3 regions of the Micrococcus sp. 140720015-1 genome follow, and region 3 is predicted to be linked to each of the others. Evidence: predicted binding sites of a transcription regulator. Region 3 holds the regulator's gene; each other region holds the start of a gene.
What was found. Region 3 encodes HrcA, which represses chaperone genes, less so after heat shock. Its sites were predicted from a motif close to TTNGCACTCGNNNNNNNCGAGTGCNAA; they were not measured.
Positions count from the first base shown of each region.

Region 1 (10,075 bases), on a different contig from region 3:
CGCCGTCGTGGACACGAACTTCGACGTCACGCAGACCCCCATGGACGAGGGCCTGAAGAAGTTGACCACCCTGCTGGGCGAGACCACCGGCCACGAGGCCGATGCCGAGAAGCTCGTCGCCGACTTCGACGCCGCCACGCAGCGCGCCAAGGACGCCTACGACCCCGAGCAGACCGTCATGGGCCTCATCGCCTCGGGCGGCGAGCTGTCGTACGTCGCGCCCAGCACCGGTCGCGCCATCGGCCCGTTCTTCGACATGCTGGAGCTGACCCCGGCCCTCGAGCAGTCGGGCACCGACAACCACCAGGGCGACGACATCTCCGTCGAGGCCATCGCGAAGTCGAACCCGGACTGGCTGATCGTCATGGACCGCGACGCCGCCGTCGGCGAGGAGAACGCCACCGCCGCCGAGCTGATCGAGCGCTCCGAGGCCCTCCAGGACGTGACCGCGGTGAAGGAGGGCAACATCGTGTACCTGCCCGCCGACTTCTACGTCGCCGAGGACATCCAGAATCACACCACCGTCATGGAGGACCTCGCGAAGGCCTTCGAAGGCGCGCTGTGATCGTCGACGTACGTCACCACGTCGCGGACGCCCCGCCCCGGCTCGAGGAGCCGGGGCGGGGCGACCGCGTGTGTTGGGTCCCGCCCGCCGTCCTGCGGCCCGAGCGCACCCGCTGGCAGCGCACCTGGCCGTTGCTGGTCGGCGTCGTGGTGACCGCGGCCCTCATCGTGGTCTCGCTGTTCGTGGGCGTGTACGACGTCGGCGCGGAGGGCGGACGCGAGATGTTCGCCATCACGCGCGTGCCGCGCACGGTCGCCCTCGTGCTGGCCGGCGCCTCGATGGCGATGTGCGGGCTGATCATGCAGCTCATGACGCAGAACCGCTTCGTGGAGCCCAGCACCACGGGCACCACCGAGTGGGCCGGTCTCGGCCTGCTGGTGACCATGGTGCTCGTGCCGGGGGCGGGCCTGGTGACCCGGATGGTCGGGGCCATCCTCTTCGCCTTCGTCGGCACCCTCGTGTTCTTCCTCTTCCTGCGGCGGGTGCGCCTGCAGTCCTCCCTCATCGTGCCGATCGTGGGCATCATGCTCGGCGCCGTCGTGGGCGCCGCCTCGACGTTCCTCGCCCTCCAGACGGACATGCTGCAGCAGGTGGGCGCGTGGTTCGCCGGCTCGTTCACCTCCGTGGTCCGCGGCCGGTACGAGCTGCTCTTCCTCGTGCTGATCGTCTGCGTGGCGGTCTTCGTCATCGCCGACCGCTTCACCGTGGCCGGCCTCGGCAAGGACGTCGCCACGAACGTCGGCCTCAACTACGACGCCGTGATCCTCACCGGCGTGGCCATGGTGGCCGTGGCCACCGGCGTGGTCACCGTGGTGATCGGGGCCCTCCCGTTCCTGGGACTCGTGGTCCCCAACCTCGTGTCCATGGTCCGCGGCGACAACCTGCGGACGAACCTGCCCTGGGTGGTCATGGTCGGCGTGTGGATCGTGATCGTCTGCGACCTGATCGGGCGCACCGTGATCGCCCCGTTCGAGGTGCCCATCTCGCTGATCCTGGGCCTCGTGGGCGCGATCGTGTTCCTCGCCCTGCTGCTGAGGCAGGCCAAGCATGGCTGAGCCGCTCGCGACCGCCCCGGGTCACATCCCCGCCCCGCCCGGCGGCGCCACCGCGGCCGGGCCCGTCGAGGCCGACGCCCCGCGCCGGTCCGGCGCGTTCGTCACCGCCGCCGACCGCCGGAGGTATGCGGTCGTCGTCGCGGTGCTGGCCGCCGTCGCCGTGCTCTCCACCGCCGGGATCCTGCTGTGGGGCAACGAGGCCGAACCCGGCTCGCGCGCGTTCTGGATGATCGCGCGGATGCGCGTGGAGTCCCTGGGCGTGATCGGGATCGCGGCGCTGTGCCACTCCTTCGCGACCGTCAGCTTCCACACGGTGACGGGCAACCGCATCATCACGCCCTCGATCATGGGGTTCGAGGCGCTCTACACGGCCGTGTCGACCGCCGCCGTGTACGTGCTGGGAGCCGCCGGCGTCGCGGTGCTGACCGGGGTGGGGCCGTTCCTCGCCCAGGCCGCGCTCATGGTGGCGCTCGCGACGGCCCTGTACTCGTGGTTGCTCTCCCGGCCCTACGGCAGCGTCCATCTGATGCTGCTCGTGGGCGTGGTGCTGGGCGGCGGGCTGGCCGCGCTGAGCACGTTCATGCAGCGGCTGCTGGACCCGAACTCGTTCGACCTGCTGAGCGCGCGGCTCTTCGGCAACATCTCGAACGCCCGGACCGAGTACGTGGCGATCGCCGGGCCCATCGCCGTCGTCGTGTGCGCGCTGCTGTGGCTGCGCTCCCGCCGCCTGAACACGGTGGCGCTCGGCGCCGACGCCGCGACCAACCTGGGCCTGCACCACCGGCGCGAGCTCATGGTGACGCTGCTGCTGGTCTCCGTGCTGATGGCCATGACCACCGCGCTCGTGGGCCCGATGACGTTCCTCGGCTTCCTCGTGGCCACGCTGGCGTACAGCCTGGTCGACACCCACGACCACCGGTTCATCCTCCCGGTGGCGGCGTTGGCCGGGTACGCGGTGCTCACGAGCGCCTACTTCGTGCTGCGGCACGTCTTCTACGCGGGAGGTGCGGTCACGGTGGTCATCGAGCTGATCGGCGGCATCACCTTCCTGATCGTCGTGATGAGAAAGGGACGTCTGTGATCGAGCTGCGCGGCGTGGTGAAGCGCCACAGCGACGAGGTGTGCATCGGACCCGTGGACCTGGACATCCAGGCCGGGGGAGTGACCGCGCTCGTGGGGCCCAACGGGGCGGGCAAGTCCACGCTGCTGACGATGATCGGCCGGCTGCAGGACGCCGACGCCGGGACGATCGCCGTGGGCGGGCACGACATCACCACGACGCCGTCCCGGAAGATCGCGCAGACCCTGTCCATCCTGCGGCAGGAGAACCACTTCGTGACGCGGCTGACCGTGCGGCAGCTCGTGGGGTTCGGGCGCTACCCGTACACGCGCGGGCGGCTGACCCTGGAGGACGAGCGGCACGTGTCCGACGCGATCGACTTCCTCAACCTCGGTCCGTTCGAGAACCGGTACCTCGACCAGCTCTCGGGCGGCCAGCGGCAGCGCGCGTACGTGGCGATGGTGCTGGCGCAGAACACCGAGTACGTGCTGCTGGACGAGCCGCTGAACAACCTGGACATGCAGCACTCGGTGCAGATGATGCAGCAGCTGCGTCGGGCCGCCGACGAGCTGGGCCGGACCGTGGTGATCGTGCTGCACGACATCAACTTCGCCGCCCACTACGCCGACCGGATCGTGGCCATGGGCGACGGTCAGGTGGTGGAGACCGGCACCCCGGCCGAGATCCTGCGCCCTGAGGTGCTGGAGCGGATCTTCAAGACCCCCTGCAGCGTGGTGGACGGACCGCACGGGCCGCTGGCCGTGTACTACTGAGCCGGGCGACGGTGAGGCCGGCGCGAGCGTTCCGTGGGCAGAACCCGCCGGGTCTCGCCTTCCGGGGGCAGAACCCGCGTGTTTCCAGGTTCCGTGGGCAGAAGCACCCTCGCTTCTGCCCACGGAACCCCTGCGCATGGACGGCAGGGCCATACGCGACGACGACGTCAGGCATCCCAGCCGTTCGAGACCTGTGCCCGTCGTCTGAGGACGGCCTCGATCACCCGCGCGTATCCCTCGCCGACGTCCCGGCCCGTGACGTGCAGGGTCATCTGCCCACGCTCCGCGTAGTACTGGTCCCGCCGGGCGTCCCGGGCGTGCTGCTCGGCACTCCGGTGCACCTCGCCGTCGTATTGGAGGACGAGCCGGCAGTCCTCGAACCACAGATCGGCCTCGGGGGCGTCCCGCCGCCCGGGGTCGAACACGTGCTGCAGCGTCGGCTCGCCCAGCCCCGCCTCGACGAGCGCCAGCCTCAGCCGGGTCTCCTGCGGCGAGTCGGCACCCACCCGTACGCGCTCGAGCGCCGCCGTCGCCCGCGGTCTTCCGACGAACCGCCCGAGCGGCCGCATCGCCTCGCGCAGCGCGGTGACCGTGGTGATGGGAGGCCGCCGGCCGCGCGGGGACCAGGGGTGACGGACCAGGTGGTCACCCGCCGACACGAGGGATGCCTCGTCCCAGGGGTGGCCGATCGAGCACAGATCGAGCCAGGTCCGTTCCGGCGTCGTCACCCGTAGCCCGAGCACGGAGGTGACGTGGCCGGCGGGCAGGGGTCTGCGGTGCTCCATGACGCCGGGGATCCGCGCCCGTGCGGTGCCGCGGTGCAACGTGATCTCGACGGCGGCGCGTCGCGTGGCCCCGCCCGGGGGAAGCGGGAGACCGTGGAGGTGCGCCGCCGTCTCGTGGGAGAGAACGGCGTCGGGACGGGACCGCAGGAGGGCGGTCAGCAGGTCGAGGCCGACCGCGTGGTGCGGCGGCGGGAGCCCGGCCGACTCCCAGGTGCGCAGCGGCATGTCACGGCGACGGTGGATGCCGCGGGCGAGGCGGAGGACGTCGGACCGCCGCACCCGGCTGGGCGGCAGACCGCGTTCGAGCACGTCGCGGGTGGTGAAGACGGGGAAGAGGGGGAGGTCGGGGGCGAAGGACATGGGTCGACCCTGACGCGGTCGGCCCGACGGCGGCCGGGCGGGCCGCGTGTCTGTGCACACCGGCGCGGGGTGGGCCGGCTGTGCAGGACTCGGCGTCGGCCGGTTGTCCCGCCGGGACGACGTCGTCATGGCTCGGTGGGCAGAACTGCGAGGAGTTCCGCCCACGCAACATCCGTGGGCAGAAGAGAGGGCGCTTCTGCCCACGGAGATCGAAAACCTGCGGGTGCTGCCCACGCGATGGGCGGTGGTGCGGTTTCTGCCCACGGATGCTGGCGAGGAGGGAGGGTGGCGAGTGGGGGAGGGACAGGAGCCCGGCCACAGTCGTGACCACTCCGTGTGCTCCTGGGCCCGGAACCCGCCCCACGGTGTCCCGCCGCACCATGCCCCACGCCTCCTCCCACGGCGGACGGCGGGGACACGGCTGGCACTCATGTTGAAGGAGTGCCAAAACCCGGAGTAGAGTCTGGACTGGCACTCGGGGGTACCGGGTGCCAATGCCCGAGGTGGACCGTCCGGCACCGCGACGACGGAGGGTCTGACGCCCGTGGCGCACCCGCAGACCACAGCATCAGCGGACCGGCGAGCCCGCCGGAGCCGCACGTCGACGAAGAAGGAGTGTGCAGCATGTCTGTCTCCATCAAGCCCCTCGAGGATCGCATCGTTGTCCGCCCCCTGGAGGCCGAGCAGACCACCGCGTCGGGCCTCGTGATCCCGGACACCGCCAAGGAGAAGCCGCAGGAGGGCCAGGTCGTGGCCGTGGGCCCGGGCCGGGTCGCCGAGAACGGCAACCGCGTGCCCGTCGACGTCGCCGAGGGTGACGTGGTGCTGTACTCCAAGTACGGCGGCACCGAGGTCAAGGTCGGCGGCGAGGAGTACCTGGTGCTCTCCGCCCGCGACGTGCTGGCCGTCGTCACCAAGTGACCCCGCCGCGACGGGCCCGGTGAGCGGCGCGCACCGCACCGGTGCGCGCGCCCCGGGCCCCTCGCGTCCCCGCACCCCCTGACTCCCTGAACGAAAGGAGCGTCCGTCATGGCCAAGCAGCTGGCTTTCAACGACGACGCACGCCGCGCCCTCCAGGCCGGCATCGACAAGCTCGCCGACACCGTCAAGGTCACCCTCGGCCCCAAGGGCCGCAACGTGGTGCTCGACAAGGCGTGGGGCGCCCCCACCATCACCAACGACGGCGTCACGATCGCCCGTGAGGTGGAGCTGGAGGACCCGTACGAGAACATGGGCGCCCAGCTCGCCAAGGAGGTCGCCACCAAGACCAACGACATCGCGGGCGACGGCACCACCACCGCCACCGTGCTGGCCCAGGCGCTCGTGAACGAGGGCATGCGCCAGGTCGCCGCCGGCGCCGCGCCGGGCGAGGTCAAGAAGGGCATCGAGGTGGCCGTGGCCGCCGTCGAGCGGCGCCTGCAGGAGAACGCCCGCCCGGTCGAGGGCCAGGAGGTGGCCCACGTGGCCGCCATCTCGGCCCAGAACGACGAGGTCGGCGAGCTGCTGGCCCGCGCGTTCGACACGGTCGGCACCGACGGTGTCATCACCATCGAGGAGTCCTCCACGACCTCCACCGAGCTGGACGTCACCGAGGGCATGCAGTTCGACAAGGGCTTCCTGTCCCCGTACATGGTCACCGACGCCGAGCGCCAGGAGGCCGTGCTCGAGGACGCCTACGTCCTGATCAACTCGGGCAAGATCTCCAATGTGCAGGAGCTGCTGCCCCTGCTGGAGAAGGTCCTGCAGGCCAACAAGCCGCTGTTCGTGATCGCCGAGGACATCGAGGGTGAGGCCCTGTCCACCCTCGTGGTCAACAAGATCCGCGGCACCCTGAACGTCGTGGCCGTCAAGGCCCCGGGCTTCGGTGACCGCCGCAAGGCCATGATGCAGGACATCGCGATCCTCACCGGCGCCCAGGTCGTCTCCCCGGACCTCGGCATGAAGCTCGAGCAGGCCGACCTGGACGTGCTCGGCTCCGCCCGCCGCATCACCGTCACCAAGGACGAGACCACCATCGTCGACGGCGGCGGTGCGGCCGAGGACGTCGAGGCCCGGGTCGCCCAGATCAAGGCCGAGTCCGCCGCGACCGACTCCGACTGGGACCGCGAGAAGCTCCAGGAGCGCCTCGCCAAGCTCTCCGGCGGCATCGGCGTGATCCGCGTGGGCGCCGCCACCGAGGTGGAGCTCAAGGAGCGCAAGCACCGCATCGAGGACGCCGTGTCCTCGACCCGCGCCGCCCTCGAGGAGGGCATCGTGGCCGGCGGCGGCACCGCGCTCATCAACGCGCTGACCGCGCTCGACACCGACGCCGACGTCCAGGCCCTGACCGGCGACGCCGCCGTGGGCGTGGACATCGTCCGCAAGGCCCTGAAGCAGCCGCTGCGCTGGATCGCCCAGAACGCGGGCGAGGACGGCTACGTGGTGGTCTCCAAGGTCGCCGAGCTGGAGCCGAACCACGGCTTCAACGCGAAGACCGGCGTCTACGGCGATCTGATCGCCGACGGCGTGATCGACCCGGTCAAGGTGACCCGCTCCGCGCTGGCCAACGCCGCCTCCATCGCGGCCCTCGTGCTGACCACCGAGACCCTCGTGGCGGACAAGCCCGCCGAGGAGGACGAGGCCGACCACCAGCACTGACCCCTGAGTCGGCCCTGACGCGGCCGGCCGACGACGACGGCCCCTCGCCCGCCCGGGTGAGGGGCCGTCGTCGTGCGGGCGGGAGACGACCGCCGTCCGGCGCGCCCCCTATGGTGTGCCCATGGACACACCCACGCCGCCCCGTCCCACCGGGTCCCACCCGACCCGGACCCCGGCCCGGCCACGGCTGCGCCGCTTCGTCCGCGAGTTCTCCTATCCGCACGGCATCCACCCGGCCCTCGTGCCGGGCGTGTCCGTGGAGGACCGCCGGGTGCGCTACGGCGTGGACCGGGTGATCCTCGCCGTCGTCGGCCTGCTGGTGGTCGGCTTCGTGGTGTGGGGCGTGCTGCAGCCGGACGCCGTGCTGGCCGTCTCGAGCGCGGCCCTCGACTGGGTGATGCTCCACGCCGGCTGGCTGTTCGCCCTGCTGGCCATCGGGATGGTGGTGTTCCTGCTGGCCCTGGCGTTCTCCCGGTACGGCGAGATCCCGCTGGGACTGGACGGGGAGAAGCCGGAGTACTCCACGGCGAGCTGGTCGGCCATGCTCTTCGCGGCCGGCATCGGCATCGGCATCATCTTCTTCGGCCCGTACGAGCCGCTGACCTACTACCTGGCCCCGCGCCCGGGGGCGTACGAGGCGGCGAGCGAGGAGGCGGTGACGGGCGCGCTGGCCCAGGCCGCGCTGCACTGGGGCGTGAACGCGTGGGCGATCTACGCGGTCGTCGGCCTGTCGGTCGGCTACGTGTCCTACCGCCGGGGCCGGGTGCCGCTGATGAGCTCGATCATCGCGCCGCTGTGCGGCGACTCCCCGCGCAGCGACTCCGTCGGCGCGCGCCTGATCGACGGGCTCGCGATCATCGCCACACTGTTCGGCACGGCGGCCTCGCTGGGCATCGGCGCCCTGCAGATCGGCCGCGGCGTGGAGATCGTCTCGGGCTGGTCGGCGCCGGGGAACACGGTGGCGCTGGGGATCATCGTGGTGCTCACGATCGGCACCATCTTCTCGGCGGTGTCCGGTGTGGCCCGCGGCATCCGGTGGCTGTCCAACATCAACATGCTGCTCGCCCTCGGCCTGGCGCTGTTCTTCTTCGTCGTCGGCCCGACGGCGTTCCTGCTGAACATCGTGCCCGGCGTCCTGATGGACTACGTCTCCTCCGCCCCGGACGCCCTCGGCGCCTCGATGGCCCAGGGGGAGGACATGCAGCAGTTCCTCTCCAGCTGGACGATCTTCTACTGGGCGTGGTGGGTCAGCTGGGCCCCGTTCGTGGGCGTGTTCATGGCGAAGATCTCGAAGGGCCGGACCATCCGCCAGTACGTCCTCGGCGCCCTGTTCATCCCGGCCGCGGTGATCGTCGGCGCGTTCACGATCATCGGCGGCACCACCATCTGGCTGCAGCGGACCCAGGGCTCCGTGGCGCCGGACGGCACGGCCGCGTCGCTGCCCGCGCCGGCGGAGATCTTCTGGGTGGTCCTGGACCAGCTGCCCGGCGGCGCGCTGGTGGCCCCGGTCGTGATCGTCATGCTGGCGGTCTTCTTCATCACGACGGCGGACTCCGCCTCGATCGTGAACTCACAGCTCTCACAGCGCGGCGCCCCGGCCCCGCGCCGCACGATCACGGTGTTCTGGGCGCTGTGCATGGCGGGCATCGCCGTCGTGATGCTGCTGACCGGCGGCGACACCGCGCTCACCGGCCTGCAGAACCTCATCACCATCACGGCGCTGCCGTTCACCGTGGTGCTCGTCCTCATGGCGGTCGCGCTCCAGCGCGAACTGGCCAACGACCCCTTCGCGATCCGTGACCGGTACCAGCGGGCCGCCGTCGAGAAGGCGACGGTGCGGGGCCTGGTGGAGTACGGGGACGACTTCGCGTTCACGGTGGAGCGCACCCCGCCGGGCAGCTGGTACGCGGCCGGCGAGGGGTTCGACTCCACCGCCGCGGAGATCACCGACTGGTACCGCCGCACGGACGAGGACGGGAACCCCGTGGACTACGACTATGTGCTGGGCGAGTACCTGGACGAGGGGGACGGGGACGGCGCGGACGGGCCCGCCGGAGCGGGCCCGTCCGGCCGCTGACTCAGGCGCGCGGCTCCGGGGTGCCGACGAGCTGGGCGCGGGAGTCGGCGGTCGCGTGGGCGCGGGCCTCGACGATCTCCTCCTCGTCCTCGCCGAAGATGTCGCCGCGCGGGGCGTCGTAGCGGTCCCGGTCGAGGATGCCCTCCTGGGAGGCCACGAGCGCGGGGATGAGGGCCTGGCCGGACACGTTGAGGGCGGTGCGGCCCATGTCCACGATCGGGTCGACGGCCAGGAGCAGGGCCATGCCCTCGAGGGGCAGCCCGGCGGTGGACAGCGTGAGCGTGAGCATCACGGTGGCGCCGGTGGTGCCGGCGGTCGCGGCCGAGCCCAGCACGGACACGAGTGCCACGAGGGCGTACTGGCTCAGGCTCATGTCGATCCCGTAGAACTGGGCGATGAACACGGCGGCCACGGCCGGGTAGATCGCGGCGCAGCCGTCCATCTTGGTGGTGGCGCCCAGCGGGACGGCGAAGGAGGCGTAGCCGGTGGGCACGCCGAAGTTGCGCTCGGCCACCCGCTGGGTGACGGGCAGCGTGCCGAGGGAGGAGCGGGAGACGAAGCCGAGCTGGAACGCCGGCCACACGCCGGTGAAGAACTGCTTGACGGAGAGCCCGTGCAGGCGCGCCAGCACCGGGTACACCACGAGCATCACGAGGGCCAGGCCCACGTAGATCGCCACCACGAACTTGGCCAGGGTGCCCATGGTGGACCAGCCGTACGAGGCCACGGCGTTGCCCAGCAGGCCGATGGTGCCGATCGGGGC
Region 1 is NZ_JBSEYC010000001.1:434,195-444,269, forward strand. It holds gene ACUXPL_RS02085 (siderophore ABC transporter substrate-binding protein) at 1-565, shown strand, start outside; gene ACUXPL_RS02090 (ABC transporter permease) at 562-1,620, shown strand; gene ACUXPL_RS02095 (iron chelate uptake ABC transporter family permease subunit) at 1,613-2,701, shown strand; gene ACUXPL_RS02100 (iron ABC transporter ATP-binding protein) at 2,698-3,453, shown strand; gene ACUXPL_RS02105 (hypothetical protein) at 3,621-4,598, opposite strand; gene groES (co-chaperone GroES) at 5,223-5,519, shown strand; gene groL (chaperonin GroEL) at 5,628-7,235, shown strand; gene ACUXPL_RS02120 (BCCT family transporter) at 7,357-9,312, shown strand; gene ACUXPL_RS02125 (dicarboxylate/amino acid:cation symporter) at 9,314-10,075, opposite strand, start outside.
Region 1: groES (co-chaperone GroES) is a predicted target of HrcA. The motif match lies at 5,020-5,046, and genes of this name have one in related genera.

Region 2 (10,075 bases), on a different contig from region 3:
GGCCGTGGCCGTCGTCGAGGGTCGTGACCTTGTCGGCCACAACGCCGGGCTCCAGGCCGGCGTTGAGGGCGATCTGCTTCAGCGGGGCCTCGATGGCGACCTTGACGATGTTCGCGCCGGTGGCCTCGTCGCCCTCGAGCTGCAGGCCGCCGAATGCCTTGGCGCCGGCCTGGATCAGGGCCACGCCGCCGCCGGCGACGATGCCCTCCTCCACCGCGGCCTTGGCGTTGCGCACGGCGTCCTCGATGCGGTGCTTGCGCTCCTTGAGCTCCACCTCGGTGGCCGCGCCGGCCTTGATGACGGCCACGCCGCCGGCCAGCTTGGCGAGGCGCTCCTGCAGCTTCTCGCGGTCGTAGTCCGAGTCGGTGTTCTCGATCTCGGAGCGGATCTGGGCCACGCGGCCGGCGATCTGCTCGGCGTCGCCGGCGCCCTCCACGATGGTGGTCTCGTCCTTGGTGATGACCACCTTGCGGGCGGTGCCCAGCAGGTCGAGGGTCGCGTTCTCCAGGGACAGGCCCACCTCGGAGGAGATGACCTGGCCGCCGGTGAGGATGGCGATGTCGGCCAGCATGGCCTTGCGGCGGTCGCCGAAGCCCGGGGCCTTCACGGCCACGGACTTGAAGGTGCCGCGGATCTTGTTGACCACGAGGGTGGCCAGGGCCTCGCCCTCGACGTCCTCCGCGATGATCAGCAGCGGCTTGCCCGACTGCATGACCTTCTCGAGGATCGCCACCATGTCCTTCACGGAGGAGATCTTTGAGTTGACGATGAGGATGTAGGGATCCTCGAGGACGGCCTCCTGGCGGTCCGCGTCGGTCACGAAGTAGCCGGAGATGTAGCCCTTGTCGAAGCGCATGCCCTCGGTGAGCTCGAGCTCGAGGCCGAAGGTGTTGGACTCCTCGACGGTGATGACACCCTCCTTGCCGACCTTGTCCAGGGCCTCGGCGATGAGGGAGCCGATCTGCTTGTCCGCGGCGGAGATCGAGGCGGTGGCCGCGATCTGGTCCTTGGTCTCGATCTCGCGGGAGGCGGAGAGCAGCTCGGAGGTGACGGCCTCCACGGCCTTCTCGATGCCGCGCTTCAGGGACAGCGGGTCGGCGCCCGCGGCCACGTTGCGCAGGCCCTCGCGGACCAGCGCCTGGGCCAGCACGGTGGCGGTGGTGGTGCCGTCGCCGGCGACGTCGTCGGTCTTCTTGGCGACCTCCTTGACGAGCTCCGCGCCGATCTTCTCGTACGGGTCCTCGAGCTCGATCTCCTTGGCGATGGAGACGCCGTCGTTGGTGATGGTGGGGGCGCCCCACTTCTTCTCCAGCACCACGTTGCGGCCGCGGGGGCCGAGGGTCACCTTCACGGCGTCGGCCAGGGTGTTCAGGCCCTTCTCCAGGCCGCGGCGGGCCTCTTCGTCGAATGCGATGGTCTTGGCCATGTGCAGGTCCTTTCTGGACGTCGGCTTCCTACTGCTGGTGGCTGACCCGCGCCGATGCCCGCGACGGACGGCCCTGGGGGGCCTCACCGGTGGACAGGTCCTCCTCCACGGCGCCGGACCGACCGGGGTACGGCTGGCAGTCGCGCCTTCGGAGTGCTAACCCCATTATGAGCACTCGCACCGGGAGAGTGCAAAAGGTCCGCGGTGCGGGGCCCGCCCTTCCGCGGACGGCGGACGGCCCCCGGCAGCACGCCTCGGGAGGCGCCCCGCCGGGGGCCGGAAAGGGTGCGCGGCCGGAACGGCCGCACGACGGGCGGATCAGCCGGTGACGACCACCGCGACGCCGTTCACCTGCAGGTTCGGGGTCTGCATGACCGGGAAGCCGAGCTCCTTGCCGACCGCCTCGGCGGCGGCCTTGTTGGCCGAGCCGTTGTACAGGACGGTGGAGGACTGGATGCCGTAGCCGCTCCAGTTCTTCGCGTCCACCGAGGTGTAGCCGGCGCTCGTGAGCCGCTGCGCGTAGGAGGCGGCGAGGCCCTGGGTGCGGGTCGCGTTGTACACGGTGACGTGGGTGCCGCGCACGGCCGCGGACTGCGCCGCCGCACGAGAGCTCGACGCGGACGCGGACTGCGCGGCAGCACGAGAGCTCGACGCGGCCGCGGACTGCGAGCGCGAGGCCTCCGCCGCGGCGGCCGAACGGGACGCGGCGGCGCGCGAGGACTCCGCCGCCCGGGCGGCCGCCGCCGACCGGGACGCCGCGGCGGACTGCGCGGCGGCCTCGGAACGCGAGGCCTCCGCCGCCTGTGCCTCGGCGGCGGCACGGGACGACTCAGCGGCCTCCGCGGCAGCACGAGACGACTGGGCGGCCCGGGACGACTCGGCGGCCTCGGCGGCGGCCGCCTCCTGCGCCGCCCGCGAGGACTCGGCCGCGGCCGCGGAACGGGACGCCTCCGCCGCGTCCTCGGACGGGGTGGCGGACTCGGTCGCGGATGCAGTCGACGCCGACGCGGAGGTCGCCGAGGAGGACTCGGACGACGCCGACGTCGACGGCGACGTCGACGGCTCGGCCGCCGGGGCCGTCGTCGAGCTCTCGGCGGCGACGGGCTCGGAGCGGTCGCCGGTGAGCCACGGCAGGACGACGCCCACGAACAGGCCGGCGAGCAGGACGAGGCCGGCCACCCAGAGCAGCGGGCTCAGGCGCCGACCCCCGCCCGCGGCGGTCGCGCCGGCGGCGGCGAAGGACTCGCGGTGCGCGCCGCGCTGGTCCGTGTACTCGGGGACCTCGTCGAAGCGGTCGGGCTGGTAGGCCATGGGTCAGTTCTCCTGGCGGGAAGCGGGCGTGGACGGCGCCGGATCCGCGGGTCCCCTCCGGGCCCGGCTGCGGGTGCCGCGCTTGCGCAGCAGCCGCGTGACCAGCAGGGGTCGGTAGGCCAGGGCGGCCTCACGGTCCAGCAATCCGTTCAACACCTGATAATAGGCGGTCGGAGACAGCCCCAGACGCTCTCGGACGGCGTGGTCCTTGGCCCCGCCGTACCGCCAGGTGGCGGCCTCCAGGTCCAGGACCGCACGCTCCAGGTCCGTCAGCTCGTCCCGCCGCGCCCGCGCGTCGGCACCCTCGTCCGGGTCCGGATCGGGCGAGACGGGCGTGGTGTGGGACATGGCGGCCACTGTACCCACCCGGTCTACCCTCGGGGCATGGAGTTCATCGCGCCCCTGGATCCGGGCTGGGAGGCGGCCCTCGCCCCGCAGGCCGCCGCGTTCGAGCAGGTCGGCGAGCGGCTGCGGGCCCGCCGGGCGGCCGGAGAGCAGGTGCTGCCGGCGCCGGAGCACATCCTGCGGGCGTTCCGTCAGCCGTTCGCGGACGTCCGCGTCCTCGTGCTGGGCCAGGACCCCTACCCGACGCCGGGCCATCCGATCGGCCTGAGCTTCGCGGTGGACCGCCACGTACGGCCGCTGCCCCGCTCCCTGGCCAACATCCACCGGGAGCTGCACGACGACCTCGGCATCACCCCGCCCGCCCACGGCGACCTCTCCGCGTGGACGGACCAGGGCGTGCTGCTGCTGAACCGCGCCCTCAGCGTGCGGGCCGGCGCACCCGGCAGCCACCGCGGCCTCGGCTGGGAGCAGATCACGGAGGCCGCGGTGCGGGCCCTCTGCGCGCGCGGCACCCCGCTCGTGGGGCTGCTGTGGGGAGCCGACGCGCGGCGCATGGCGCCGCTGCTGACGGCGGCGGGGGCCGGCGTCGTGGAGTCCCCGCATCCCTCGCCCCTGAGCGCCCACCGCGGGTTCTTCGGCTCCCGGCCGTTCAGCCGGGTGAACCGGCTCCTCGAGGCGGCGGGCGCGGAGCCGGTGGACTGGCGCCTGCCCGACTGAGCCGGGCCGCCGGTCAGCCGCGCTGGTGCATCACGAGCTCGGTGGGCAGCAGCGTGCCCATCCGGTCGGTGATCGGCTTGGCCAGGGTGTTGCCGAAGGCGACGCCGGCCGCGATCGCCACGACGATGACCGCGGCGTTGAACAGTCCCTCGACGCCCAGCAGCGTGGCCCCGGTCTCCACGGTGAACCCGTAGACGGACCGGAACATGGTGAGTCCGGGGAGCAGGAACAGCATGGACGGCAGGACGATCACGAGCGCCGGGGCCGCGAGCCGCTGGGCCACCAGGCGGCCGAGGAACCCGACCGCCGCCGCGGCGACCGCGGGCACCAGCCGGTCGCTGACCCCGATCTGCTGCGCGGCCAGGTACGCGCCGAAGCCGGCCCCGGACACGAGACCGCAGGCCAGGATCTGCGGCCACCGCGACTGCTCCACCACCGCGTCCGCCATGCCCGCGGCCATCACGAGGCCCAGCAGCAGCAGCGGCGGATAGCTCAGCGTCCCCGCCTCGGCCAGGTCCAGCTGTTCGAAACCCACGAGATCCCCGATGCCCACGGCGATCATGATCCCGGCCATCACGCCGGCGAACACGAGCAGCGCGGAGAGGAAGCGGCCCGCAGCGGTCACCGGGAAGCCGTGGATGGCGTCCTGCACCGCGGTGACGAACCTCGCCGTGGGCAGCAGCATCATGATGCCGCCGGCGATCACCAGCGCCGGGTTCACCGGCAGGTCGAGGGCGTAGGCCACCAGCGCGATCACCGTGGCCGTGATCGCCCCGAACATGGTGGAGAAGATCTCCGGGAAGCGCGCCTTGTCGGCCTGGACCTTGAGCCAGAAGACCAGCCAGGTGGAGACCATGCCCAGGGCCGCGCCCGTCCACGTCCCGCCAATGAACGGCACGAAGCAGGCCACGAACACGCCGGAGAAGAGGACCTCGAAGACGGCGGGGAACGGCTTGGGCTGATGCCGGATCTCCACGAGCCGGCGCTGGGCCTCGGCCCGGTCCACCTCGCCCGCGGCGATCTCCTCGACGAGCCGGTGGACGGCCACGAGCCCCTCGAAGTTCACCGAGGACGAGCGGACCACCCGCTGGAGGGTGAACGGGGCCTCGCCGCGTGAGGAGTCGGGCGCGTAGTTCAGGGAGATGGCCTGGTTGGTCAGGTCCACCTCGGTCTCGAGGATCCCGTAGGCCTGCGTGGCCACGATGATCGAGGTCTCCACATCCAGCGAGGCCGCGCCGAAGCTGAACATCGTCTCGCCCAGCTTGAGGGCGAAGTCCAGGGTGGTGCGGGCCTCGAGGGCCTGCGCCTCCGCGCGGCGCTGCTGCAGCGTGGAACGCATGTGGCGCCCGTACGGCGAGGAGTGCAGCCGATCGGCCAGCACGAGCGCCTGCGTCGGCAGGTTCTCGACGAAGACCTCGCGGGAGCGTCGGCCGCGCCGACGCCCGCGCTTCTCGGGCGGGCCCACGGGGACCACCGGGTCCGGGACGGTGATGTCCGGCTCGGGGATCACATCGGGGGCGGGCAGGGCGCCGTCGGCCTCCGCGGGGGCCAGGACGGAGGTGGGCACCTGCTCGGACAGCGGCGGCTCGGTCAGGGGCGCGTCCGCGGCCGGCTCCGGTAGCGTCTCCGCCTCCGGCTCGGCCGATTCCTCCGGCTCCGGCTCCGGGACCGGATCGGCGGCGGCGGGGCGGACCACAGGCGGCAGCGGCTCGGTCGGCTCGACGGCGACCGCGGCCGGGTGGGCCGACTCCGCCGGGTCGAGGTCGAGCGGGCCGGGGCCCTCCGGGTCGAGCGCGGGGTCGCCGACAGCGGCGGCGTCCTCGGCGCCGGCCGGGCGCAGCACGGGGATGAGCGTGGGGACGGCCGGGGGCTCCGCGATGCGGGGGTCGAACCGCGCCGGCTCCTGGGTGCCCTCCTGCTCCATGCGGCTCACCCTCTCCTTCCGTGTGCGGGCGCTGGACGCGCCACGGCGGTGGGCCGAGCCCCGCCGACGCGTCCATCCAACCACGCCGGCACCTCCCCCGCCGGGGCCGTCGGCACCGCGGCCCGGGGATGCGAAAGGGCCCTCCCGGAGGAGGGCCCTGCTGCGGTGGATCTTACTGGACTCGAACCAGCGACCTCTCGCGTGTGAAGCGAACGCTCTAACCAACTGAGCTAAAGATCCGGACGTCGCCCCATGGGGGTGACAACTCGAAGAACGATACCTCAGGCGGCGCCGCCTGTCCACCCGGACGACGGCCGCCCCGCGCACGGCGGAGCGGCCGTCGAGAGCCGACGAGCACGTCAGGCGTCGGTCAGCGTGGCGCCGGGCTCGAAGCCGCCCTGGGCGACCAACGAGGTCCCGGCGCCCGGAGCCGGCTCCGGTCAGGAGCTGCCGCCGAGGGAGGAGACCGCCCTGGTGGCGTCCGCCAGACCGGCGCCGCAGCCCGCGGAGCAGGTCACGGGCATGGACCGGGCCGTGGACTTGAGGGTGGACTCGACCTGGGCCGGGGTGAGGCTCGGTCGCTCGGCCAGCAGCAGGGCGGCCAGGCCCGCGACGTGGGGGGTGGCCATCGAGGTGCCGTTGTAGGCGGCGTGGCCGGCCGTCGTCGGGGTGGTGGCGCCGTTGTTCACGGTCGAGATGATGTTCGCGCCCGGGGCGGTCACGTCCACGGCGGAGCCGAAGTTCGAGAACGAGGCGCGGGCTCCCTGCGAGGTGGAGGCGGCCACCACGATGGTGTTCCGGCAGTTGGCCGGGCGCACGTTGGCGGCGGGCTGGTTCTCGTTGCCCGCCGCCACGACGACGGGCACGCCGCGGGAGACGGCCGCGTTGATCGCGTTCTGGTAGGTGGTGCCGCATACGCCGGAGCCGCCGAGGGACATGTTGATGACGTCCGCCGGGTTCGGGTTGGCCGGCACGCCCGCCACGGTGCCGCCGGCGGCCCAGACGACCGCGTCGGCGATGTCGGACAGCGAACCGCCGCACTTGCCGAGCACGCGGATGGGCTGGATCTTCGCGTTCGGGGCCACGCCGACGACGCCCTGGGAGTCGGCCACGGCCGCGACGGTGCCCGCCACGTGGGTGCCGTGCCACGAGGAGTCGGAGGCACCGGTGGTGCCGCACTCGCCGGCGGCGTACCAGTCGCCCTCGTCGCGCGGGTTGGAGTCGCGGCCTCCGCCGTCACGTGCCGCCGCGCTGTTGGAGATGAAGTCGTAGCCGGGCACGACGTTGCGGTCGAGGTCCGGGTGGGAGGTGATGCCGGTGTCGATGACGGCCACGGTCGCGCCGGAGCCCGTCGTGCGGTCCCACGCACCGGGGACCCGCATGCCGTGGGTGCCGGTGAAGCCCCACTGCTGCGAGTAGAGGGCGTCCACGGGGCTCAGGCCGGTGGCGGTGAGGATGGCGTCCGGCTCCACGGCCTCGACCGCCCCGGAGGCCTTCAGGTCGGCCATGAACTTCGCGGACTCGGCCTGGTCCAGCTTGCGGTCCGCCTTGATCACGCGGGAGCCGAGCGCGGTCTCACGCAGCTCCTTCACGGAGACGCCGGCCTCCTTCGCGGCCTTGCCCCAGGCGTTGGCTCGGCCCTTCGCGTGGGCGTTGGCGGCGGTCTCCTTGTAGGTGACGATGAAGGAGTCGTAGCCGTCGGCGTTCGGGTCCTCGACCTGCGCCGCCGCCAGGGGCGAGGCGGCGGTCGGGCTGGCTGCCGGCGCGGCGGGGGCGCCGCCGGAGGGGGCCGCGAGCGCGGGGGATGAGGTCAGGGTGCCGCCGGCGAGGACGGCGCCGGCCACGAGGGCGCCGATGCGGCGGCGGGTGCTGCGGGGTGTGGAGGACTGCACGGGATCTCCTCGGAGTTCTGAGCCACCGGATGCGGGCGCCCGAGGGGCTCGGGCCGGGGTGGCTGAGATCACGGTAAGGTCACGATTCCGTCACGGCGAGGCCGAGGGTCGAAGTCTGGCGCATGGTCGAGGCACGTCTGGCGGATCCGCCAACCGGGCCTGGCGGATGGTCGCGGACGCGCACAGCGGCGCCCCAGCTTCGGTCCGCGCCGGACGCGACGACGGCGCCGCGCCCTCCCGGCGGAGGTGCGCGGCGCCGTCGGGCCCGCGGTCGGGTGGAGCCCCCTGCCGGATTCGAACCGGCGACCTGCTGTTTACAAGGCAGCTGCTCTGGCCAGCTGAGCTAAGGAGGCCTGCGGCCGGCGCCCGGGGCGCCGCGGCCGGCCCTTCCAGCGTACAAGGCCCGGGCGGAGGACGCGGGGCGCCCCCGCAGGGGGACGCCCCGCGGACCTCGGCGACGGGTCAGCCGGGTCAGCCGGCGATCTTGGCGCCCGCCCAGTCGGTGAAGGTCTTGTCCTCGCCGTCGAGGGCCCAGTTCTTCCCGTCCACGAACACGGTGGGGGTGCCGGCCACGCCGGCGACGCGCGCCTGGCGGGTGGTGTGCTCGACCGCGGAGCGGAACGTGCCGTCCTCGACGCAGGAGGCGATGTCCGCGCCGTGCTCCTGCGCGAGCTGCGTGATCGCCGCGTTGTCCAGGCCCTTGCCCTGGTGCTCGTCGTAGGTGGCGAACAGGGCGGCCACGAAGCCGTTGTAGGCCTCGGGCTTCTGGTCCGCCACGCAGTACGCGGCGTTGGCGGCGCGGGCCGAGTAGTTCTGGTTGTTCGGGGCGCTCAGGTAGTCCACCATCCGGTACTCGACCGTGACCTCGCCCTGCTCGAGCCACTGCTCGATCTGGTCCGCGTTGGAGGACTCGAAGTCCGCGCAGTGCACGCAGTTGAAGTCCGCGTAGAGCACGATCCGCGTCGGCTCGCCGTCCGCCCGGGCCTCGGTGTCCGGCAGGGTCTCGGGCTGGGAGCTCGCGGACTGCTTCGGCACCTCGATCTTCGAGGGGTCGACCTCGCGTTCTCCCGCGCCCTCCGCCAGGCCCGTGGCCGAGGTCAGCTCGACGCCGCCCTGCTCGTCCGTCACGGCGGGGATGGGGCCGGCGGCCGCGGCGTCGTCGCCGTTGCGGTTGAGCACGAACGCGACGACGAGGCCGATCACGAGCACCACCGCGAGGACCGAGCCCCAGATGATGCCGGTGCGGCGGCGGCGGTCCTTCCTGCGCTGCTCCTCCTGGATCTGGCGTGCACGCGCACGGGCGTCCGTCGCCGAGGTGTGCGAGCCTGACGTGTTCCGGGCCAAGGGTCCTCCTCGTGGGGCAGTCGGTCCGGGTCGAGCACCGGAGCCGGCGGGCGGCGGGCGCGCCGCGCCAGGCGAGCATAGCGGCCCTGTCTGGAAGGATCGTGACCATGGACACCGTCGAGACCCCCTCCCCCGTCGATCGACTGACCATCACGGGGGCCCCCTCGGGGGACGCCTCCGAGGACCCGGCGACGTCCCTGCTCGCCCTGCCCTGGGCGCTCCCCCTCGAGACGTGGCCGCGTGAGGTGCTGGCGGCTCTGCCGCGCGGCATCTCCCGTCACGTGGTGCGCTTCGCCCGCATGGGCGGGGGCATCGTGGCGGTGAAGGAGACCACGGAGGAGCTCGCGTTCCACGAGTACCGGCTGCTGCGCCGGCTCGAGCGGGGCCCGGCGCCGTCGGTGGTGCCGGTGGCCGTGGTCACCGGGCGCACCCACGACGACGGCACGCCGCTGCCCGCCGCCCTCGTCACCCGGCACCTGCGCTTCTCCCTGCCGTACCGCGCCGTGTTCTCGGAGCGCCTCGAGCGCCGCACCCTCGTGCGGCTCATGGACGCGCTGGCGACCCTGCTCGTCGAGCTGCACCTCGAGGGGTTCTTCTGGGGTGACGTCTCCCTGTCCAACGTCCTGTTCCGGCGCGACGCGGGCGGGTTCGCCGCCCACCTGGTGGACGCCGAGACCGGCGAGCTCCGGCAGCGGCTGTCCACCGGCCAGCGCGAGCACGACCTGGACGTGGCCGCCGTGAACGTGGGCGGCGAGCTGCTGGACCTGCAGGCCAGCGGGCTGTTGGACCCGGAGGTGGACCCCGTCACCACGCCGGACCTGCTCGTGGCCTCCTACCGCCGGCTGTGGGACGAGCTGACCGGGCCCCTGCTGTTCCCCCGTGCCGAGCCGTGGCGCCTGGACCGCCGCGTCCGCCGTCTGCAGGAGCTCGGCTTCGAGCTGGCCGAGTACTCGCTGCGCGCCGCCGACGCCCCCGGGATGATGATCGCCCGGCCCGTCGAGGTCCACGCGGGCTACCACCGCCGTCGGCTGACCCGCCTCACGGGACTCGAGGTCCAGGAGAACCAGGCCCGGCGGCTGCTCGTCGACATCGAGGCCGCCCGCCGGGAGTGGGACC
Region 2 is NZ_JBSEYC010000005.1:11,602-21,676, reverse strand. It holds gene groL (chaperonin GroEL) at 1-1,426, opposite strand, end outside; gene ACUXPL_RS09245 (LytR C-terminal domain-containing protein) at 1,745-2,737, opposite strand; gene ACUXPL_RS09240 (DUF3263 domain-containing protein) at 2,741-3,085, opposite strand; gene ACUXPL_RS09235 (uracil-DNA glycosylase) at 3,122-3,799, shown strand; gene ACUXPL_RS09230 (threonine/serine exporter family protein) at 3,813-5,723, opposite strand; tRNA gene ACUXPL_RS09225 (tRNA-Val) at 5,890-5,963, opposite strand; gene ACUXPL_RS09220 (S8 family peptidase) at 6,164-7,615, opposite strand; tRNA gene ACUXPL_RS09215 (tRNA-Thr) at 7,892-7,968, opposite strand; gene ACUXPL_RS09210 (DsbA family protein) at 8,087-8,959, opposite strand; gene ACUXPL_RS09205 (DUF4032 domain-containing protein) at 9,067-10,075, shown strand, end outside.
Region 2: groL (chaperonin GroEL) is a predicted target of HrcA. The motif match lies at 1,560-1,586, and genes of this name have one in related genera.

Region 3 (8,150 bases):
CGCATGCCCTGGTCCGTGGACGGGGTGGACTACGCCCTGAACATGATCGACACCCCCGGGCACGTCGACTTCACCTACGAGGTCTCCCGCTCGCTGGCCGCGTGCGAGGGCGCGATCCTGCTGGTGGACGCCGCCCAGGGCATCGAGGCCCAGACCCTGGCGAACCTCTACCTCGCCATGGAACACGAGCTGGAGATCATCCCCGTGCTCAACAAGATCGACCTGCCCGCCGCGGATCCGGACCGCTACGCGGCCGAGCTGGCCTCCCTGATCGGCTGCGAGCCCGAGGACGTGCTGCGCGTCTCCGGCAAGACGGGCGTCGGCGTCGAGGAGCTGCTGGACCGCGTGGTCCGCGCCATCCCCGGCCCGGAGGGCGACGCGGACGCCCCGGCCCGCGCGATGATCTTCGACTCCGTGTACGACACCTACCGGGGCGTCGTCACGTACGTGCGCGTCGTGGACGGCCGGCTCTCCCCGCGAGAGAAGGTCCGCATGATGTCCACGGGCACCACCTACGAGCTCCTCGAGATCGGCGTCTCCTCCCCGGAGCCCGTGCCCACGAAGGGCCTGGCCGCGGGCGAGGTGGGCTACCTCATCACCGGCGTGAAGGACGTGCGTCAGTCCAAGGTGGGCGACACGGTCACCAACCACGCCCACCCGGCGGAGCAGTCCCTCGGTGGCTACGAGGACCCCAAGCCCATGGTGTTCTCGGGCCTGTACCCCATCGACGGCTCGGACTATCCCGTGCTGCGTGACGCCCTGGACAAGCTCAAGCTCAACGACGCCGCGCTCGTCTACGAGCCGGAGACCTCGGTCGCGCTCGGCTTCGGCTTCCGCGTCGGCTTCCTCGGTCTGCTGCATCTGGAGATCGTGCGCGAGCGCCTCGAGCGCGAGTTCGACCTCGACCTCATCTCCACCGCGCCCAACGTGGTCTACGAGGTCACCCGGGAGGACCGTGAGGTCGTCACCGTGACCAACCCCTCCGAGTTCCCCGAGGGCAAGATCCTCGAGGTGCGCGAGCCCATGGCCTCGGCCACGATCATCGTGCCGGCCGAGTTCATCGGCGCCGTCATGGAGCTGTGCCAGGCCAAGCGCGGCAATCTGAAGGGCATGGACTACCTCTCCGAGGAACGCGTGGAGATCCGCTACTGGATCCCGCTGGCCGAGATCGTGTTCGACTTCTTCGACCAGCTCAAGTCCCGCACCAAGGGGTACGCCTCGCTGGACTGGAAGGCCGACGGCGACCAGGTCGCCGACCTCGTCAAGGTGGACATCCTGCTCCAGGGCGAACAGGTGGACGCGTTCTCCTCCATCACCCACAAGGACAACGCCTACGCGTACGGCGTGATGATGACGGGCAAGCTCAAGGAGCTGATCCCGCGCCAGCAGTACGAGGTGCCGATCCAGGCCGCCATCGGCTCGCGCATCATCGCCCGTGAGAACATCCGCGCGATCCGCAAGGACGTGCTCTCCAAGTGCTACGGCGGCGACATCTCCCGCAAGCGCAAGCTGCTCGAGAAGCAGAAGGAGGGCAAGAAGCGCATGAAGATGGTCGGCCGGGTCGAGGTCCCGCAGGAGGCCTTCATCGCCGCCCTGTCCTCGGACGGCGCCGGCGCCGACCAGGCCGCGAAGAAGTAAGTGCCCGCCCTGCCCCTCGGCGAGCCCGTCCCCGACGACGGCCGGCTGCCGGCCGACGTCGGGCAGCGGGTGCGCGCGGCCGCCCGCGACGGCGCGGCGCGCACCTTCAGCCTGTACGTCCACGTGCCGTTCTGCACGGTGCGCTGCGGCTACTGCGACTTCAACACGTACACGGCCGTCGACCTCGGCCCCGGCGCGGGTCGCGGCGACTACTGGGAGTCGGCGGTCACGGAGCTGGACTTCGCCGCGGACGTGCTCGCGTCCTCGGACGTGCCCGCCCGCCCGCTGCACACGGTGTTCTTCGGCGGCGGCACGCCCACGCTCCTGCCGGCCGCGGACCTCGTGCGCATCCTCCAGGCGGCGGTGGACCGGTTCGGGATCGCGCCCGGCGCGGAGGTGACCACCGAGGCCAACCCGGACACGATCACCCCGGAGTACGCCCGCCAGCTCGCGGCCGGCGGCTTCACCCGCCTCTCCCTGGGCATGCAGTCGGCGGTGCCGCACGTGCTCGCCACGCTCGAGCGCACCCATCGGCCCGAGTCCGTGCCCGCCGCCGTCGCCGCGGCCCGCGAGGCCGGCCTGGAGGTGTCCCTGGACCTGATCTACGGGACCGCGGGGGAGTCCCTCGCCGACTGGCGGGCCACGCTCGAGGCCGCCGTCGCCCTGGCCCCGGACCACGTGAGCGCGTACTCGCTGATCGTGGAGGAGGGCACCAAGCTCGGGGCCCAGGTGGCCCGCGGCGAGGTGGCGGACGTGGACCCCGACGACCAGGCGGACAAGTACCTGCTCGCCGAGGAGCTGCTCGGCGCCGCCGGCTACCGCTGGTACGAGGTGTCCAACTGGGCGCGGGACCCGCGGGGGTCCGGGGTCCACCGCGCGCGGCACAACGTGGCGTACTGGGAGGACCAGGACTGGTGGGGGATCGGCCCGGGCGCGCACTCGCACCTCGCCGGCGTCCGGTTCTGGAACGCCAAGCACCCCGCCGCCTACGCGCAGCGGCTGGCCACGGGGGTCACCCCCGCCGTGGGCCGCGAGCGGCCCGACGCCGACGCGCGGCGACTCGAGCGCATCATGCTCGCGGTGCGCACGGTGGACGGGCTCCCGACCGCGGAGCTCGTCTCGGAGACGCCGGGGGAGGCCGCGCGGATCCGCGGGGCGATCGCCGAACTCATCGCCGCGGGCCTGCTGGACGGGCGCGCCGCCGTCGACGGCCGCATCGTCCCCACGCTCGAGGGGCGGCTGCGCAACGACGCGATCGTCCGGGCGTTGGCAGGCTTCTGACCGGCCGGCCCCGGGTCAGCGCAGGATGCGCAGGTTGAACGGGTACCGGAACGGACGGCCCTTGGACACGTGCGAGGCGCCCATCACGCCGTAGACCGCCATGGCGGCCCACGTGAGCGCGCCGAGGATCGCGAAGATCGGGCCGACCACCGGCAGCAGGGACAGGAAGAAGAACAGGAGCGTGATGAGCGTGGGCGGCCCGGAGAAGTTCAGGGCCTCGCGCGACTCCTGCGAGGTGAACGGGCCGCGGTCGCGGTAGAGCAGCCACACGACCAGCGGGCCGAGCACGCCGAACGCCAGGCTGAGGTGGGCCAGCGCCGCGCGGTCACGGTCCTGCTTCGCCGTGAGCGGGGCGCCGCGGCCGCCGGCCGAGACGAGCCAGGCGGGCGGGCCGTGGCCGGTGCGGCCGGCGTCGGGCTGCGCGCGGGTGTTCACGAGGGGCTCCTCCTGGATCGCGGGACCCGCGCGCCGGGACCGGGCGCAGGGCATGGGCCAGCATAGCGCGGGCGGGCGGTGGCCGCGCCGAGATCAGTGCTCGGGTGCGGCGGTGAGGAAGTCGATGAGCTCCTCCACGCGGCCCAGCAGGGACGGCTCGAGGTCCGCGTACGTGGTGACGTGGGAGAGCAGCCGCTTCCACCCCAGCCCCGTGGCCTCCTTGCTCCCGTGCGGCCAGCCCAGTCCCCGCAGGATCCCCGTCTTCCAGTCCTGTCCCTTCGGCACGACGGGCCACGCGGGGATGCCGAGGACGGAGGGCTTGATGACCTGCCAGACGTCCACGTAGGGGTGGCCGAGGATGAGCACGTTGCCCGCGGCCCCCGGCACGCGCATCGCCTCGGCCGCGAGGCGCTCCTCCTTGGACCCGGTGACGAGGTGGTCCACGAGGATCCCGAGCCGGCGCCGCGGGCCGGGGGCGAACGCGCGGATCGCCCCGGCGAGGTCGTCCACGCCGTGCAGGGGCTCCACCACGATGCCCTCGAGGCGCAGGTCCTCGCCCCACACCTTCTCCACCAGCTCGGCGTCGTGCACGCCCTCCACCCAGATGCGTGAGGCGCGGGCGGTGCGGGCCCGCGCCCCCTCGACCCGTCGCGAGCCGGAGGCGGTGCGGGCCGGGGCCGCCGGGGCCGCGGCGGCCGGGGGGACCAGGGTCACGGGCTCGCCGTCGATCCAGAAGCCGCCGCCGAGGGGGAAGCCGCGGCGCACGCCGCGGCGGTCCTCCAGGACCACCACGTGCACGCCGCCGGAGCGCTCGATGCCGATCACGGCCCCGGTGAACCCGGAGGCCACGTCCTCGACCACCGTGCCGGGGGCGGCGGGCACATCGGGGACGGTCCGGGCGGGGCGGCGCGTCAGGTCGTCGTGGCCCGCGGGGCCCCAGCTGCTCCAGTCCATGGGAGAGCACGGTAGCAACGGGGGCGGGCGATCACCGTGAGCGAAGCCGTGCAGGCCCGGCGGGCCGTCCCCCGGGTCGGACGGTAGCATTGGCACTTGACCCGCCGGAGTGCCAGCCAGGGGCACCTCCGGGGTCGCCCCGGATCCCGACGGACCAGAGGAGGACCGAGATGTCGGAGCAGCCCCGCCGCCTGCAGGTGCTCCAGGCGATCGTGGAGGACTACGTGGCGCTGCGCGAGCCCGTGGGCTCCAAGGCGCTCGTGGAACGGCACGCCCTGGGCGTGTCCTCCGCGACCGTGCGCAACGACATGGCTGCGCTCGAGGAGGAGGGCCTCATCGTGGCCCCGCACACCTCCGCCGGGCGCGTCCCCACGGACAAGGGCTACCGCGTGTTCGTCGACCGCCTCTCCGAGGTGAAGCCGCTGTCCCCGGCGGAGCGCCGGGCCGTGCGGACCCTGCTGGACCCGGAGACGGACACCGAGCACATGATGGAGTCCACGGTGCGCCTCCTGGCCCAGCTGACCCAGCAGGTCGCCGTCGCGCAGTTCCCCCACGAGGACGGCTCCACGATCCGCCACCTCGAACTGGTCTCCCTCACGCCCACGCGGGTGCTCGTGGTCCTCATCCTGTCCACGGGACGGGTGGACCAGCGGCACGCCGTCCTGGACCGGCCGGTCGACGAGGCGGAGCTGTCCGTGCTCCGCGGCCTCCTGCTGGACGCCCTGCTGGGGCTCGGTCCGGTGCCGGCGGCCACCGTGGTGGACGACGTCGTCAGCCGGGTCCGCCCGGAGCACCGGCAGTCCGCCGCCCTCGTGGCCGCGGCCGTCCACGACCTGCTCGAGGCCGGCCGGCAGGACCGCATCGTCCTGGCCGGCACCGCCAACCTGGCCCGCTCCCCGGGGGACTTCGGCGCGTCCATCGGGCCGATCCTGGAGGCGCTCGAGGAGCAGGTGGTGCTGCTGCGCCTGCTCACGGAGATGGAGCAGGACGCCCACGGGGTGTCCGTGCGGATCGGGTCCGAGAACGCCGGATCGCTCGCGGACACCTCGGTGGTCGCGGCCGCCTACGGCCCCGGCGCCGTGGCGAAGGTCGGCGTCATCGGCCCGACCCGGATGGACTATCCGGGCACCATGGCCGCCGTCCGGGCGATCGCCCGCTATCTCTCCCGCATCCTGACCACCTGACGCGCCTCCGCGTGTCCCGGCGGGCCCCGTCCCGCATCGCCCCACGTCCCGCTCTCCCCGAGAGGAATCCCCACCGTGACCGACCACTACGAGACGCTCGGCGTCAGCCGTGACGCCAGCACCGAGGAGATCCGCCGCGCCTACCGCAAGCTCGCGCGCACCCACCACCCGGACGTCAACCCCGACCCGGAGGCGGCCGAGCAGTTCAAGCGCATCTCCCACGCCTACGAGGTGCTCTCGGACGAGGGCCGGCGCCGGGCCTACGACACGACGGGCAATGAGAACGGCCAGGCCGGCTTCCCGGGCGGCTTCGGCGGGGCGGGCGGCTTCGGGGGCTTCGCCGACATCTTCGAGACCTTCATGAACGCCGCCGGCCAGGGCGGCCGCGGCGGCCCCGCCAGCCGCGCCCGCCGCGGCCAGGACGCCCTGGTGACCGCGCGGATCGACCTGCGCGACGCCGTCTTCGGCGGCGAGCAGACGATCGAGTTGGACACGGCCGTGCGCTGCGAGCGGTGCGAGGGCTCGTGCTGCGAGCCCGGCACCCAGCCGGAGACCTGCCAGACCTGCCACGGCCACGGCATGATCCAGCGCCCCGTGCGGTCGCTGCTGGGCACCGTCATGGCCACCGAGGCCTGCCCCGCCTGCCAGGGGTTCGGCACCGTCATCCCGACGCCCTGCCACGAGTGCGACGGGCAGGGCCGCGTCCGCACCCGGACGCCGCTGACCCTGCGCATCCCCGCGGGCGTGGACGACGGCACCCGCATCCACCTCGCCGGCCGCGGCGAGGCCGGCCCGGGCGGCGGCCCGAACGGCGACCTCTACGTGGAGATCGCGGTCCGCCCGGACGAGACCTTCCGCCGCGAGGGCGACCACCTGGCCACCACCGTGACCGTCCCCATGGCCGCCGCGGCCCTGGGGACCACCGTCACGCTGGACACCCTGGACGGCAAGCAGTCCGTCAGCCTGGACCCGGGCGTGCAGTCCGGCCACGTCGAGGTCCTCCACGGCCTGGGCGTCGGCCGCCTGCGCGGGCAGGGCCGTGGCGACCTCAAGGTGGACGTGGTGGTCACCACGCCCACCGACCTGGACGACGAGCAGCGCCAGCTCCTGCAGCGCCTGGCCGAGGTGCGCGGCGAGGAGGTCGTGCACGGTGCACCCCAGGCCAAGGGCATGTTCGCCCGGCTGCGGGAGAACCTGAGGAACCTGTGACCGCCCCCCTGTTCCACCTCGAGCCGGGCGCCCTGGCCGGCGCGAGCGCCGGCGCGGAGGTCGTCTTCGGTGGCCCCGAGGCCCGGCACGCCGCCGCGGCCATGCGGCTGGCCCCCGGGGAGGCCGTGCTCCTGGCCGACGGGTCGGGCACGCTCGGCCACGGCACCGTGCTCGCCGCCGCCCCGGACGCGGTGTCCGTGCGGCTGGACGCGGTGGCGGAGGAGCCGGCGCCCACCCCGGCGCTCGTGCTCGTCCAGGCCCTCGCCAAGGGCGACCGGGACCTCATGGCGGTCCAGGCCGCCGTCGAGCTCGGCGTGGACGCCGTGGTGCCCTGGGAGGCCGAGCGTTCGATCGTCCGCTGGAAGGGCCCCAAGGCCGCCAAGGCCCGCCAGAAGTGGGCTGACACGGCCCGTGCGGCCGCCAAGCAGGCGCGTCGCGCCCGGGTGCCCGCGGTCCGGGACCACGTCTCCGGGACGGCGGTCGCCGGGCTGGTCCGGGACGACGACGGCGGCCGGCTCGTCCTCGTGCTGCACGAGGACGCGGAGCACGGGGTGTCCGCGGTGCCCGTGGAGCGACTCTCCGCGGCCGCCGAGATCGCCGTCGTCGTGGGCCCCGAGGGCGGGATCGGCCCGGCCGAGCTCGAGGCCTGCGTGGCCGCGGGGGCCGTGCCGGTGCGGCTCGGCCCGCACGTGCTGCGCGCCTCCACGGCCGGCCCCGCCGCCCTCGCCGTGCTCCAGCACCGGCTCGGCCGCTGGTGAGCCCCGGCAGGACGACGCGCAGACGCCTAGACTGGACGGGACGTCCCGCCCCCACGACCCCGAGGTGATCCGCCCCATCGTGACCGTGCCCCCCACGACCCCGACCCCGCCCGCCACCGCGCACGAGGGGGTCGCGTTCGAGACCGCCGACCTCATGGTCCGCACGCTCGGACCGCAGGACGCCCTGCTGCGGATCCTCGGCGGCGTGTTCCCCACCGTGGACGTCACGGTCCGCGACCAGCGGCTGGACCTGGCCGGGCCGGTGGCCGACGTGGCCTCGGTGCGGCGCGTCGTCGAGGACCTGCGCTCGATCGCCCGCCGCGACCAGGCCGTCACCCCCGAGGTGATGGGCCAGGTCGTCCACCACGTCCGCGACGCCGCCACCGGGCGCGGCGCGGGTCAGCTGCACCTGGACTCGATCCTCTCGGGCCGGGGCCGCCGCATCCGCGCGAAGACCCTGCACCAGCAGGACTACGTGGAGGCGATCGACCGCTCCACCGTCGTCTTCGGCATCGGACCGGCCGGCACCGGCAAGACCTACCTGGCCATGGCCAAGGCCGTGCAGGCGCTGCAGGCCAAGGAGGTCAACCGCATCATCCTCACCCGCCCGGCCGTCGAGGCCGGCGAGCGGCTCGGCTTCCTGCCCGGCGGGCTCTCCGAGAAGATCGACCCGTACCTGCGCCCCCTGTAC
Region 3 is NZ_JBSEYC010000004.1:229,086-237,235, forward strand. It holds gene lepA (translation elongation factor 4) at 1-1,638, shown strand, start outside; gene hemW (radical SAM family heme chaperone HemW) at 1,639-2,919, shown strand; gene ACUXPL_RS08395 (DUF4870 domain-containing protein) at 2,935-3,354, opposite strand; gene ACUXPL_RS08400 (DUF3097 family protein) at 3,448-4,308, opposite strand; gene hrcA (heat-inducible transcriptional repressor HrcA) at 4,479-5,492, shown strand; gene dnaJ (molecular chaperone DnaJ) at 5,568-6,701, shown strand; gene ACUXPL_RS08415 (16S rRNA (uracil(1498)-N(3))-methyltransferase) at 6,698-7,459, shown strand; gene ACUXPL_RS08420 (PhoH family protein) at 7,536-8,150, shown strand, end outside.